One region of the Aneurinibacillus thermoaerophilus genome, then DNA from elsewhere that is predicted to be linked to it. Evidence: riboswitches for the same ligand, from Rfam matches in the RefSeq annotation. Region 1 holds a riboswitch; each other region holds the start of a gene.
What was found. Region 1 has a riboswitch for cyclic di-GMP ahead of K3F53_RS09135 (pyridoxal phosphate-dependent decarboxylase family protein). Riboswitches for the same ligand answer to the same signal wherever they lie in the genome.
Positions count from the first base shown of each region.

Region 2: linked by a shared signal. The riboswitch ahead of K3F53_RS02105 (methyl-accepting chemotaxis protein) and the one ahead of K3F53_RS09135 (pyridoxal phosphate-dependent decarboxylase family protein) in region 1 are both predicted to bind cyclic di-GMP.
Region 3: linked by a shared signal. The riboswitch ahead of K3F53_RS07445 (transposase) and the one ahead of K3F53_RS09135 (pyridoxal phosphate-dependent decarboxylase family protein) in region 1 are both predicted to bind cyclic di-GMP.

Region 1 is NZ_CP080764.1:1,744,544-1,748,838, forward strand. It holds gene pdxT (pyridoxal 5'-phosphate synthase glutaminase subunit PdxT) at 1-120, shown strand, start outside; gene pdxR (MocR-like pyridoxine biosynthesis transcription factor PdxR) at 179-1,666, opposite strand; cyclic di-GMP riboswitch class I at 2,072-2,155, shown strand; gene K3F53_RS09135 (pyridoxal phosphate-dependent decarboxylase family protein) at 2,331-3,986, shown strand; gene K3F53_RS09140 (methyl-accepting chemotaxis protein) at 3,979-4,295, shown strand, end outside.
Region 2 is NZ_CP080764.1:362,685-366,979, reverse strand. It holds gene K3F53_RS02105 (methyl-accepting chemotaxis protein) at 64-1,830, opposite strand; cyclic di-GMP riboswitch class I at 2,155-2,242, opposite strand; gene K3F53_RS02100 (DUF3986 family protein) at 2,924-3,211, opposite strand; gene K3F53_RS02095 (hypothetical protein) at 4,022-4,295, shown strand, end outside.
Region 3 is NZ_CP080764.1:1,397,499-1,401,793, reverse strand. It holds gene K3F53_RS07455 (acyltransferase family protein) at 56-1,111, shown strand; gene K3F53_RS07450 (hypothetical protein) at 1,203-1,415, opposite strand; gene K3F53_RS07445 (transposase) at 1,642-1,809, opposite strand; cyclic di-GMP riboswitch class I at 1,917-2,009, opposite strand; gene K3F53_RS07440 (S-layer homology domain-containing protein) at 2,362-3,426, shown strand; gene K3F53_RS07435 (DUF4855 domain-containing protein) at 3,451-4,295, opposite strand, start outside.

The DNA.
Region 1 (4,295 bases):
CAAGGGCATTTGCTCTGTGCTTCCTTTCATCCCGAACTTACAGATGACAAACGTATGCACGCTTATTTCTTAGAAATGGTCAGGGAGTACCGGACACAGGAAGCGGCCGTTGCCCAATAAATTAAAATTGCTTAAGACGGCAAGCGAAAACGCTGGAAGCGGCGGGCGCTTGCCGTTTTTATACAACAGGCGTTTTTCTGTAAGTGACCGTCGCCTCAATAAACGCCGCAGTCGCCCGGCACAATTCTTTAACGCCCTCTGCAAGCAATGGTTCATTCATAAACGAAAAACTGAGTCTTAGGAAATGGTGTTTCGACTCAATCGGATAGCAGGCCGCTCCGGGGAGAAATGTAAGCTGATAGTTGCTGGCATACATAAGAAAGTCTTCCGTATCCACATGCGGAGGAAGCGAAAGCCATAAATTTACTCCGCCTCTGGGTGTAAGCCAGCTAATCCCTTCCGGCATATGCTTCGCCAGCAATTCAATCATCATATCGCGGCGAAGTTGCAGAGCAATGCGCAATTTTTTAACATGGTTGCGCATCCGTTCCGAATAAAGCAGCGGGAGCACCGCTTTTTGCGTCAATAGCGGGCTGCCAAGATCCATATTGCCTTTAGCTGCGACCAATCTATGAAAAATTGTGCCAGAAGCGACCAGCACGCCAATCCGGCAACCGGGAGCGAGTATTTTACTAAGGCCTTTCAAATAAATCACATGGCCGAGCGGGTCCATGCTTTTTAGCGAAGACGGGGGCTTATTCTCATAATAAATTTCGCTCCACGGATCATCCTCTAGGATGATGCTCTGTGTCTCATAGGCAATGTCAAGCAACTGGCGTCGTCGCTCGATACTCATCACCGTTCCGGTTGGATTATGAAAGGTTGGCATCGTATAAATAAGCTTTGGCTTGTATTTCTCACATAGCGCCGCCAGCATATCTACTCGCATTCCATCCTTATCTACAGGCACGGGAAGAATGGTAGCCCCGCGCCAGCGGAATACATCAATCGCCGCAGGGTAGGTAGGCGCCTCGGTAATGACGATATCCCCTGGGCCGACAAACGTCCGAGCCACGAGATCAATGCCCTGTTGTGTTCCATTCGTAATTAAAATTTCTTCCGGTGTTACTTGAATTTGCTTATCCCGTAAATAAACAGTTAGTTCTTGACGCAGCGGCAAGTCACCCTGAACGTCGCTGTACGTGGAAAGAATTCTCGGCTCCTCAGCAAGAATGCGCTGAATTTCTTTTTCCAAGTACCGGTTTGGCAAAAGCCCGGGGTCAATCGTAGAAGAAAAAAATTCATAGCGGGCCGATACCTGGTGATAGCGTGAAAACTGCGCTCGTGGCAAATAGTCGGGAACCGACAGTTGCCAATCAAACGGCGACTCTTTTTTTGGCAGCTCTTTTTTCGGCGTTGTATCCGCCGCTTTTGTCCGTACAAATGTGCCTTTTCCTTGAATACGTATAATATATCCATCTTCTTCAAGCGCATCATACGCTTGAACGACTGTCATGAAACTTACATGAATCTGTTTAGCCAGCGCACGGACAGAAGGGAGACGTGTGCCTTCTTCCAACAACTCCGACTGGATACGGTCCACAATCGCTTGATAAATTTGCTTGGCCAACGGAACAGGAAGCTGCCGGTTCACTTTTATTTGCATAACGGATAACTCCTTATTAAGTGTTATATAAAGATATACTGTTATATAAGCATAACATAATCATCAGTTTTATAGAAAGTGCTCCTTCGTTCAATATTTATAGCCTTTCCATCGTAATCAAAGCAGCCGTTCCCATCCACGGAATGGCTTTATTGTTATGTGAGTAAATAATAAAAGGTTATGAATAAAAAATGTATGGATGTTATCTTTTTTATTTTTTCTGTTCTCCGTTTTGATAAGCCGCGATGAACTTAGGAAATCTCCCGAAATAACTAGTACTTTTATGAGCTTCTCTTCATATTCACAAGATACGGTTTAATATTTTTAATAATACAAAAACAGGAAAGATGGTTGATTTATAAAGTTATATTAGTAAAATAATCCTGGTAGAACCAACCTATTCTAATCTGAAAAAGGCAAATCTATCGAAAGGTAGAGACGTAAAGCCAAGGGTCTAAGGTTGCAAAACTATGACAGCCGGTTGCCAAAATTGTAGCGCACATAAGTGCCGTTAGTAAAAGCATTCTATCATCTTATCAAAGGTTTACAAATCGGGTGTACTGCATATTGGCACAGGCTATTCTAAAGAATATGGATGGCCTTTTTCTTTTAGTATTAAAAAAATAAGAAAATCAAGCAAAGGGAATGGGGGATAAACATGAAGATGAAAGACATACAAGCTTTGTTTCCAAGCGAAGATGGAAACAAAGAACGTCGGCAGGTGCTACTTCAATTCATGCAAAACATTGTGGAGGGGCTTGATCGCCTGAAAGACCCACAACGCGCAACACTAGGATCGATGCAGGAGAGGACAGGAGAGTTTTACAAGGATATTATAGACTGCGCGCAGGTTCCAGAGCGCGGAATAGCATTGGATAAAGTCGTTGAAGAACTTCTCGGGTTAGCCAAAGGACATCCGTATCATACAAGAAATTTCGTAAGTAATGTATTGCCTATGGCAAGTATTCCAGGTATTCTGGGCTCTTTACTTACTACATTGTTAAATGGCAACAATTTATGGGATGTATACGGACCGGCTGGCGCGGAGGCAGAAGTAAAAGTCATCGCCATGATGTCCAAACTGGCGGGTTATGACGCTACAAAATCATGGGGATACACGACATGGGGCGGGCAAGGAGCCGTATTCTCAGGGCTGCGCCTCGCTATCGCCAAGCAATTCCCGGATGCTAAAGAAAAGGGCGTGCCTGGCAATTTGTACTGCTTTGCTTCAGAAAACGCGCATTATAGCCTTTTTAAATCCATGGAGGCGACCGGCATCGGCAGTAACCATTTGATTACGGTCAAAGCCGATCCGCTAACGCACGCTATGAATACAGATGATTTGCGCGAAAAAATGGAACGTGTTATTCAGCAGGGAGGTATCCCCATATACATCGTCGCCACGACAGGGGCCACGGATTCATTCGGAATTGACGATATAAAAGCGATTAAAGAAACAGCCGATGCAATTACGAATCGATACGGGCTCCATCCGGCGCATATCCACGCCGATTCGGCGCTAGGCGGATTCTATTGCCTGTTTAACGACTACGATTTTGCGCGCAATCCGCTTCAACTCGAACAGCCTTTGTGCGAGAACTTACTGCAAATCCGCGAAAAAATGCAGCATTTACATCTGGCTGACAGTCTCTGCTTCGATTTTCAAAAGCTCGGACAAACGCCGTATCTTACGAGCCTGTTCCTTGTGAAAAACGGAAAAGATATTGGGCTGCTTGATTTGCATGAGTTCGAAACACCATATGTGGGCAACCGGGGCTATGGCAGTTATCACACAAGCTACACGCTGGAATGCTCGCGTATGGCCAGTTCGATCGCGATATACGCGGCACTGTTGGCGTTCGGCGTGGATGGCTACCGCCAAATCCTTGCCAATTATGTGCGGGTGAATATGGCGTTCCGCGACAGGCTATTGGCCCGTTTTTCGAATGTGGCTGTTACAAATGAGAATAATCCTGGACCGATTACGACTTTCCGGTTTTATCCAGAACAGGCGGAGTGGCACAAAGAAAGAGCAGGGAAACTTACAGGCAAGCAGATTAAACAGAACAACGAATGGAACTACCCAATATTTGAAGAATTAGGCAAACACCGTGAGCACGTGTTTTTCGGCGATACAACAAGGCAATGCTTAGTCGATGCATCCGATGTTTCAAAACGTGTACCTGTTTACGCTGCTAAGTTTTTTTCGATTTCTCCTTATACAACGGTAGAAACGTTGGACGAAATTGTTGAATTTTTGGCGAAACGTGTGGCATGCGTAGACACAATGCGAAATGCGAGGGAAAAGACCTATGTTTAAAACAAAAAGCTCCCTCGGTAAAAAAATTACCGCCTATTTTGCAGGTTGCATTCTCGTATTATCTATCATCTTCAGCTTTGTTTCTTATGAGCTTTCCATGTGGATTGTTAATCAATACGTTTTGCCCCAGTTCGAGAACACGCTGCAAACCAATATCCGGGAACTTGAGCGGAATTTGGACAAGACGCTGGCTACTCGTTCGGACGCAGGCTCAGACTCGGCCTATGCTAGCCTGCTGGCTTTCTTAAATGAACAAAAACAGGACATGGGTGCCGAATATGTGTATGTGCTCGGAAAAAAAGATAAAGC
Region 2 (4,295 bases), 1.4 Mb from region 1:
CTCTTCATTCTGACATTTCGTTTGGCAGCTTGCTTGAATTCTAAAAGAAACTGTAAAATTCAATTATAATTTGAATTTATCTACAGACAATTGCAATTCCTGCGCAAGATTTCTAAGAGTAATAGTGAAACTTGACAATTCATCTATTAGAGAGGATTGTTTTTCAATAGCTGATGCGATATTTTCTGAACCAACGGCTACTTCTTTGGCTACCCCAGCCATTTCCTGTATAGAAGCCGTTACCTGTTCTGCTCCTGCAGATAATTGCTGGGAAGCTGCTGACACTTCCTGGATTTGATTGTTCACATGTTGGAAGGCTATTCTAATACTCTCTAAAGATTTGCCCGCCTCATTGATAACCGCCATTCCAGACTCAACTTCCTCCGCTTCTTTCTGCATACCAGATATAACTTTACGAGTATGCTCCTGCATTTGCTTAATAAACCCAGTAATCCCCTCTGCCGATTTTTTCGATTGTTCAGCAAGTTTCCTTACTTCATCTGCTACAACCGCAAAACCTTTTCCATGTTCTCCAGCACGCGCTGCCTCAATAGCCGCATTTAAGGATAATAAATTTGTTTGTTCTGTAATCTCCGTAATTACATCTGTAATTCTCTCAATTTCCTTAGAATGGTCCTCTAGTTTTTTAACCAACGAAGTCGTATCATCAACTGATTTGCTAATAGATTGCATCTGTTGAATTGCCTTGGATAGCGCTTCATTTCCATTTTCCACTTCTTTCACCGAGCTTTCAGATGTTTCCGCCACTCTAGAGGATGAATCAGCAATACGTTCAATTCCTATGGCTGTTTCCTCCATCGTACTTGCCACCTCTTCCGCTGTTTGAGAAGAGGCTTCTGCTCCTTGGTTCAGCCCCTCAACAGTGATAGCAATTTGCTTGCTGGCTTCATCTGTTTGTTCCATATTTTTTATTAGTTGTTCCGATAAAGCAATAACATGCATACTGGCGTCATTTACTTTTTTGATAATGCCTTTTAGGCCTGTTACCATTTCATTAATCGCATTAGCAAGTTCTCCTATCTCGTCTTGAGACTTTGTATCAATCGTCTTTACCGTTAAGTCTCCTTCACTTATCTTTTTCGCTATACTACTAACATACAAAATAAGTTTGATTTTTTTATTAAATAACCATATAAATACACCCATACAAATTAGTGAAAATAAAGCAATACCTCCGGCTATAACCCCTTTTATAAGAGGAAGAGAGCCATAAAATTCTTCTGGATATACAGCAATACCAAGTGTCCATCCCCAAGGTTTGTAATACTCTACATAACTCATTTGTGGTCGTTCTTTAGCCTCGTCTTGATTTTTCCACGTATAGGTTAATAACCGTTCGTTAGGATCGCTATTTTTACCAGCTTTCACAAGATCTTGTATCAAATAAGAACCATCTTCAAGCTTGAAATCCTTTTGATTTTGTCCTTCATATCCTAGCGGGTGCATAACTGCAATGTAATTGTCATCATAAGCCCACATATAGCCTTCTTTTTTATAGATAAAATGCGATTTACTTAAATCCCGCTTTTTCTTATCTTCTAACAACGGACCGTTGATATAATCCTTTGCTCTGTTTTGGGCTTCTTCCAATGTAAGATGGCCATTTTTAACTTCTTCATCCATTACCTGAATTATCGTGATTGCACCATCAACAATTTGATGTAAATGCTCAATACCTGCTTTCTCAAGTTCGCTTTTTGCAGAGTAATAAGTAACAACACCTACCAGAGAGCTTGAAATCATGATTGAAATGGTTACTGCTATTATTAATTTCCATCTTATACTAAAAATAATTTTCCTTTTTATCATAGTAATATCCTCCTTTTATAAAGACTGTTTTACCTTCCTTATATTTGCGTATCGAGCGATATATTGTCTTACTATTTAATTGATGTTTCCTAGCTACCAAACTGAACGTATATCTGTCTATTCCTTCACTAATTACTATGTACTGAATGCTAAATCTCACTCCCTTTCATTATGACTCTATATTGATAAACAAACTACATAAATACGATACGAAAGCTAGGCTTATCGCTACTTATGTAAAAAACAGAAAAGGCCATACCGCTCCCTAAGATTACCGAATGCGGAATAGCCTTTTTTTAAATTCATCAAACTTTTTAAAAAGATTTCGGTAACCCGGCTGTCATCATTCACATTGAACCTTAGACCCGTGGCTTTGCGTCCTTATCTTTCGATAAGTTTGCCTTTATCGTTAAATTAAGTTTTGCAGTTAATTAGCACTTATATCTCTTATATTATAGTCATAAAGTTCCATTACTTCAATACTGTAATAACATAAATTATATCTAATTATTCATATTGTTTTATTAATAAAATAAAATTTTAAAAAAAGGGGGGGCAAAACACTATTTTCTAAACGTTTGGTCAACTATAAAAAAAAGAAAGCCCTTGAAAAATCAAGGAGTTTGACGTTTGCTACTATCTGCATTCCAAGCAATACCCGTAAATTTCAAATTTAGAGAACAGATGAAATGCGGGTGAAACGTAGTTTATGAGCCTGCGAAAATCCTTGATTTTAAAGCTATTTAACATAACACGCAAGAAGTCCCCTTCCTTCACGCCTCCGGCGTAGGTGGGGGATGAATCGCGTGTTATGTTAAAAGTAAAAATGAAACAAATTTATTTTTAAAAATAAAAAGCAGTAGGCTGATCAGCTTACTGCTATAGTAACATGTAAAGGGGAATTCTAATTGTTCCTTCTTCTTTTAGAAACGTATCAGATGGAACCAAAAGTGTAAAATTATTCTCCAATAAAAAACCGATGATTCCTTAATGTAGGAAAAATCAATTTTTTAATTCCACAAATTGCATTGTCATATATTTCCTGTATTTTTCTGCCGGGACCCCTATTTACAAGGATACATATCTACAAAATTCAAATAATTTGGTTTTTTAACAGCCACTCTTTTAATTTTATACTCCCCTCTTCGTAGCTTATATCCTTTTGAATGATAGAAAAAGCATAGTAACCAAAAGGATCAATTTTAGGAGAATTAGTTAAACTTTTATTCACCAATATACTATTTTCTTCAAAATTTATATAAACATCCCAAATATCTGCATCTTTCTTTTTAAAAGCTATAACTTCTATGTCATAATTTTCATCTTGATATCCAATATGTAAATGGATATTATGGTCATATTGATCAGACAATATTACCACTCGCCTCTCCTAAAATATCACATGATGTTCCTTCATATCTGGTGCTACATGATAATGTAAAACATAAGGTCCCCCGGCCTTTATTGGATAATAATCTAGTCTAAATATTGGTTGACCGGTTTTTTTAACTCTTACCTGTATAATCCTCCCACCACCTCCTGGACCATCTATAGTATATTCATTAGCAGCATCTAAAGCTTTTTGAACATAGGGCTTAGCAACGTTCTATGCTTGTTCAGCCGCTTATTTACCTACTTTTTCTAATAATACTCTTAAAGCGTTTGCTACTACTGGAGCAACTGCGGCTCGAACCTCATTGTTATCTTTTTGTTTATCTTCTAATTCTCTCTCTAATTGCTGAAAAACTGGGTCCTCAACCAGAAATGTAAATTCTTCTTCAAATGACTTAATCTCCTTGTTAGTAACAGTTATAGACTCATCCTGATTTCATAGCCATAGCAGGCGAAACTGTTCCTAACAATAAACTAAAACATAAAACAAAACTCAATACTTTTGATGCTATTTTAAATCCCATACTTATACCACTTTCCATGGTTATATAGACTCTTAACTCGTCCCTAAAAATTCATGCTTTAAAAACTTAGATGGTGTTGCAAAACTTATAATCGCTGAATGGTAAAGGGTAAATATAATCAATTATGCATAATCCTATAATTTGTAAAAATAGGTCTATGAATTAGGTGGAAAATATTTTAAATTGTTAATATATGTATATATTGGGCGATGCATGCATTATATGTAACTTATTTCCTTTACGTCCGACTCAAAAAAAGAAAGAGTGAAGACGAAGTGTTTGGATCGTTAAAAAATATATATGATATGTATAGGCTCGGAAAAAGTGTTGTGAACTCAAAAAGTTTTCAAAAATCACTCAACAGAGCGGAAAAAGAATATCAAAAGAGAAGGAAAAAGCAGGAGGAAAAATTAAAAAGAACAAAGGCTGGAAGAAGGCAATTAAAAGAAATAAAAGCTTATGAAAAAGCTACAAAACAATTGTGGAAAGGGTTCACTCAGTCCTTTCAGACCTTAGGTAAGGTATGCACTTCCGCTAGAAAACTCGCAA
Region 3 (4,295 bases), 350 kb from region 1:
TTGTATAATCTGAGCATAGATAAGCGTAGAGCACTTAAAATCCGGAGGAATTTTTATGTATTCAGATAAAAGACTTTTCTCTTCACTGTTTTTGATGCAACTGCTTTCTTCATTTCTTGTACTTGCCGGTCATTACACTGCGGATGTCGACGATTACATTGAGTGGACATTCTGGGAGACAGCTTTGAACCAGATTAGCCGTTACGGGACAGTGATTTTAGCAATTATTACTGGTTTTTTTACTGCACACAGTCTGGATGGAAAAAAATTTTCAGGCACACGCTTTTTTAAAGGAAAGCTAAAATACATCTATTTTCCTTTTCTGTTTGCCAGTGTGCTGTACTTTATTATTATGAAAAAGGGCATACCGACAAACGAAAAAGACTGGCAGGATGTTTTGACCGGTCAAACCGCAGGGCACCTGTACTTTATTTTTATGCTTTGCCAGTATTATGTATTCGCTTATCTTTTCCGCCGCTTAATTATGAAGAAAAACATTCTGTTGGTTATCACCCTTTTCTTTGTCATACAATATATGTATATTCATATAATTGCACATGGCTGGTTTGGTCTAGGTATACGTCATTTTTTACCGACTTGGATTTTTACATTGTATTTAGGACACTTACTGTACTGGTATCGTAAACCGATGTTTATGTTTATGGAAAAGCATAAAATTGTTCTTATTGGATTATTGGTTCTATCCGGATTTACTATGTACTTTTTCGTTATGTCATCTAAACTATATACAGCTAACCATCTAATATTTGTCTTAGCAACATTTGCGCTGCTCGTCTCCAGCGCGGCGATATTGCATTATATTGTGGATGCGTTGCACCTGCGCTTTCAGAAAGGTTTAACATTCTATATCTATTTACTACATCCAGCATTTATTATATACGCTAACAAGTTTATGGAAACGAACTTTACCATTGAATGGATTTTTCATCACAAAGCTATATCCGCGCTGTATATGCTGAGCATCTATGCAGTTACATTCGCTGTGTCGGCGATTTGTGCCCAATTGGTAAACCGCGGTTTCAGCTGGCTGACAAGCCAAAAACAAAAAAAAGCCACAAATGCAATTGGTGCGAGGAAACTTGATGGATAGACGATGCGCCACAAAACAAATCCTCCTGGAAAATTGCAGGAGGATTTGTTTTGTCGTACATTCTACACCCAAAGCAGGGCATTCGCCGTTTTTAATGAAATCTAATTTGCATCCCGTCTTCTATCCCATCGTCTATTTCGTAATGGTTTTCTGTTAAATATTCCTGAAACATTGTGTGCAACTGCCGTTCAATGAGACGATTGTTCTCCACCATTAATGCCTGCACAGCTTCTTTCATTTCTTCGATCGTAAAAGCGGCGGAAAGCCGTTCCGCGATTTGCTTGTTCGTAAGTCCAATGGCCACGGCTATCACCTCCGTTTTTACTGTACCCGAATCACATAAGAACCATCCGTGTTTTTATTAATACGTAGTATTTTAATACTTTAAACAACAGAAAATAAAAAGTTCTCCCCCTTGAGAGAACTTTTTATCATATAAGCAAAAAATAATGAATAGAACTAAAAATTCAGATAATACCATTGGAGTCCATTTTTTCAAAAAGCCAAAAGACAACGTGCGTGTTTATCCACTATTTATTTTGCGCCAGTGAATATTTTCCTTCCTTAAATTCGCGAACCCAGCGATAAATGATGCGGGAGTTTAAGCGATGTCTACGCGCGACTATACTTAAACTTTCTACCTCTAAAGCCTCTTTCACTACTTGATGTTTGAATTGGATAGAATATTGTCGTTTCATCTTTCGTCTCCTTTTTGTGTTTTTTTGAAAAGAAAATAAAAAAGGGCTCTTTCGTGCGCGAAACAGCCGTGGTTATATGCCTATTCATTTATTTATAACCCCAGCTTTTCGGCAACCCGGCTGCCATGGTTTATGCCAGCATAAACGGTAGGCCCGTGGCTTTGCGTCCCCACTTTTCAGTGGGTTTGCCATTATCGAAGCATGCATTTATATAACTTTACAGTCATTTATTACTATAACAAATTTATCAGTATTTGTCGATTATCATAGCTATAATGTTAAAAAAAATTAATATTATAGGCCTTATAGTCCAAAGTATGCATAAAAAAGATAGAATTGCAAGGAAAGGAAATGAATATTTTCTCTCATATTTTTTTTCATCCACACATATGACATAATTGCTCTTTGCAAAACATGTTTTGGTGTAGGGCCAAATATAAGGTAAAATATATAGAAAGTGGAGGAAAATAAGGTTGAAACAAACATTGGAATATATGAAGAGCCTAATATATGAATGCAACATATTTAGTACATAGAAAGGGAGAAGAGAAGATGACAACGCAAACAAACAAGATAAAGCTAAAAACCACCGCACTTATTCTCGCAGCTGGTATCATGGCTGCTTCCGCGCCTCCGGCCTACGCGCTGGACGCATCTGGTATATTTACCGACGTGCCGCGCGACCATTGGGCCTGGAAAAATGGAACCCTTCCCTGGGCGGCACAGGCCGGAATACTGAATGAAAAGCAGACCGAAACCTTTAATCCCGGCGAAGTGATTACAGAAGCTGAGTTTCTTACGATGATGATGCGCCTATTCCCTGACACGCGGGACAAGCTGGGAACAGGAACAACAGAGGAAGTATACGCGCTCGCGCGTGAATATAATCTTCCGGCAGCAGGCATAAACGATCCGGCCAAACGCGCTGACGCGCTGACACGTATCCAAGTTGCGCGCCTTTTCTCCGCTGCCGGCGGCCACCATTACGATGACGAAGGCGCTATCGCTTACATGTATGAGCACGGCATTACGAAAGGCATGGATGGTGAATCAACCATCGCAGGATACGGAAGTTCCCAAAAAGTCAGCCGAGTGGAAGCGGTTCAATTTCTAAAAATGGCCCACGACACTGGCATCGCATCCACCATGCAAAAAATGCCGGAACAACCGTCTTACAATCCTGCTGTCACCCGTTTCATTAGCAGCAGCCCTGAAACAGTAGTCGCAAACTTGCACAAAGCACAAAATGCTATCCTTCCCAAGCGGGGCCAAATTCGAGATTACAATGCGATCAATTTCTGGGCAAAACGTTTATATGAAACGTTTCAAAAAATAGAAGTGACGCATGACGGGACATTGCGCATCTACCTGCCTTCCCTTTCGGAACATCAAACGCTTATTTATCATGTTGCTTCAGACAAATGGTACAGCGGAGAAATTGCCGGAAATGCCCGGTCAAACGTACCTGCTTATCTGGAATTTCCAGCAAGCGCCGATTGGAGCGTTATGCTTATGGCCAAAGATCAAGGTACGATTGTCGGGGATATGTACTATGACACAGCTTCACAAACAATTGAAATCAACAACATTGTGATCCAAAAACACGTAAAAAAATAAGAGGGCCCATCGCCCTCTTTCTTTTTATTCTTCTTGTGACGGTGATAAAAGGTAGGCAAGTAGCTTTTCTTTCACATAGCCAAGTTTTTGTGAATTCCCATCATGGAAAAAGGCATCGATCGCTCCTTCCCCATCGTATACAAACACGCTTGGGTGTTCCGCACCCACAAGGCGACCTAGGTCAAGATACTCGTTTAATGCTCGCACGTATTTCGGATCCTCAAGCAGCTTCCAGTTCCACTCCAGCATCGTACCGGCTCCTGTTTGCCGAGCAATCGTATTTGTCTCTCCTAGCATATCCATGCCTGTGAAATTGTCTTTGCTGAAGTAATGGTTCGGCTGCATCCAGGCGAAGTCAAATCCGAGCGTTCTCCATTGTTCGGCACCTGCTGCCTGGAAATATGGCGCCCAATAAAATTTATATCCCTTCTTGCGCACGATTGTGCCGATTTCTTTCACAAACTCACGGTCTGAATCAGGAACGATTTCATTCGTCCAATAAAAGCCCACAAGCCGCAGCGCTTGTGGATTTTTTGCGTTCCACTGAGCAATGATCCGATCCATATACCCTTCCACCAGCGCGGTGCGCTGCACCGGATGCACCGTTCCTATCGGGTTCGGCAAACCGATGATAACATTTGTACGGTATGTAGAATCTTCCATATAAGCACGCGCTTTCAACGTTGCCTTCTCCAGCAAATCTACCTCTTTGCCAGGCGCGAAAATTTCTTCTACATACTTAGTAAGCGTCTCAGATGGATTCCCTTTCGTCGTATCGAACGTTTCAAAGCTATAGCCACGCTGTTCCTTGCCGACTGGACGAATAATAAACGTGTCAAAGAGCCAGTGCGGTTTTCCGTGCCATTCGA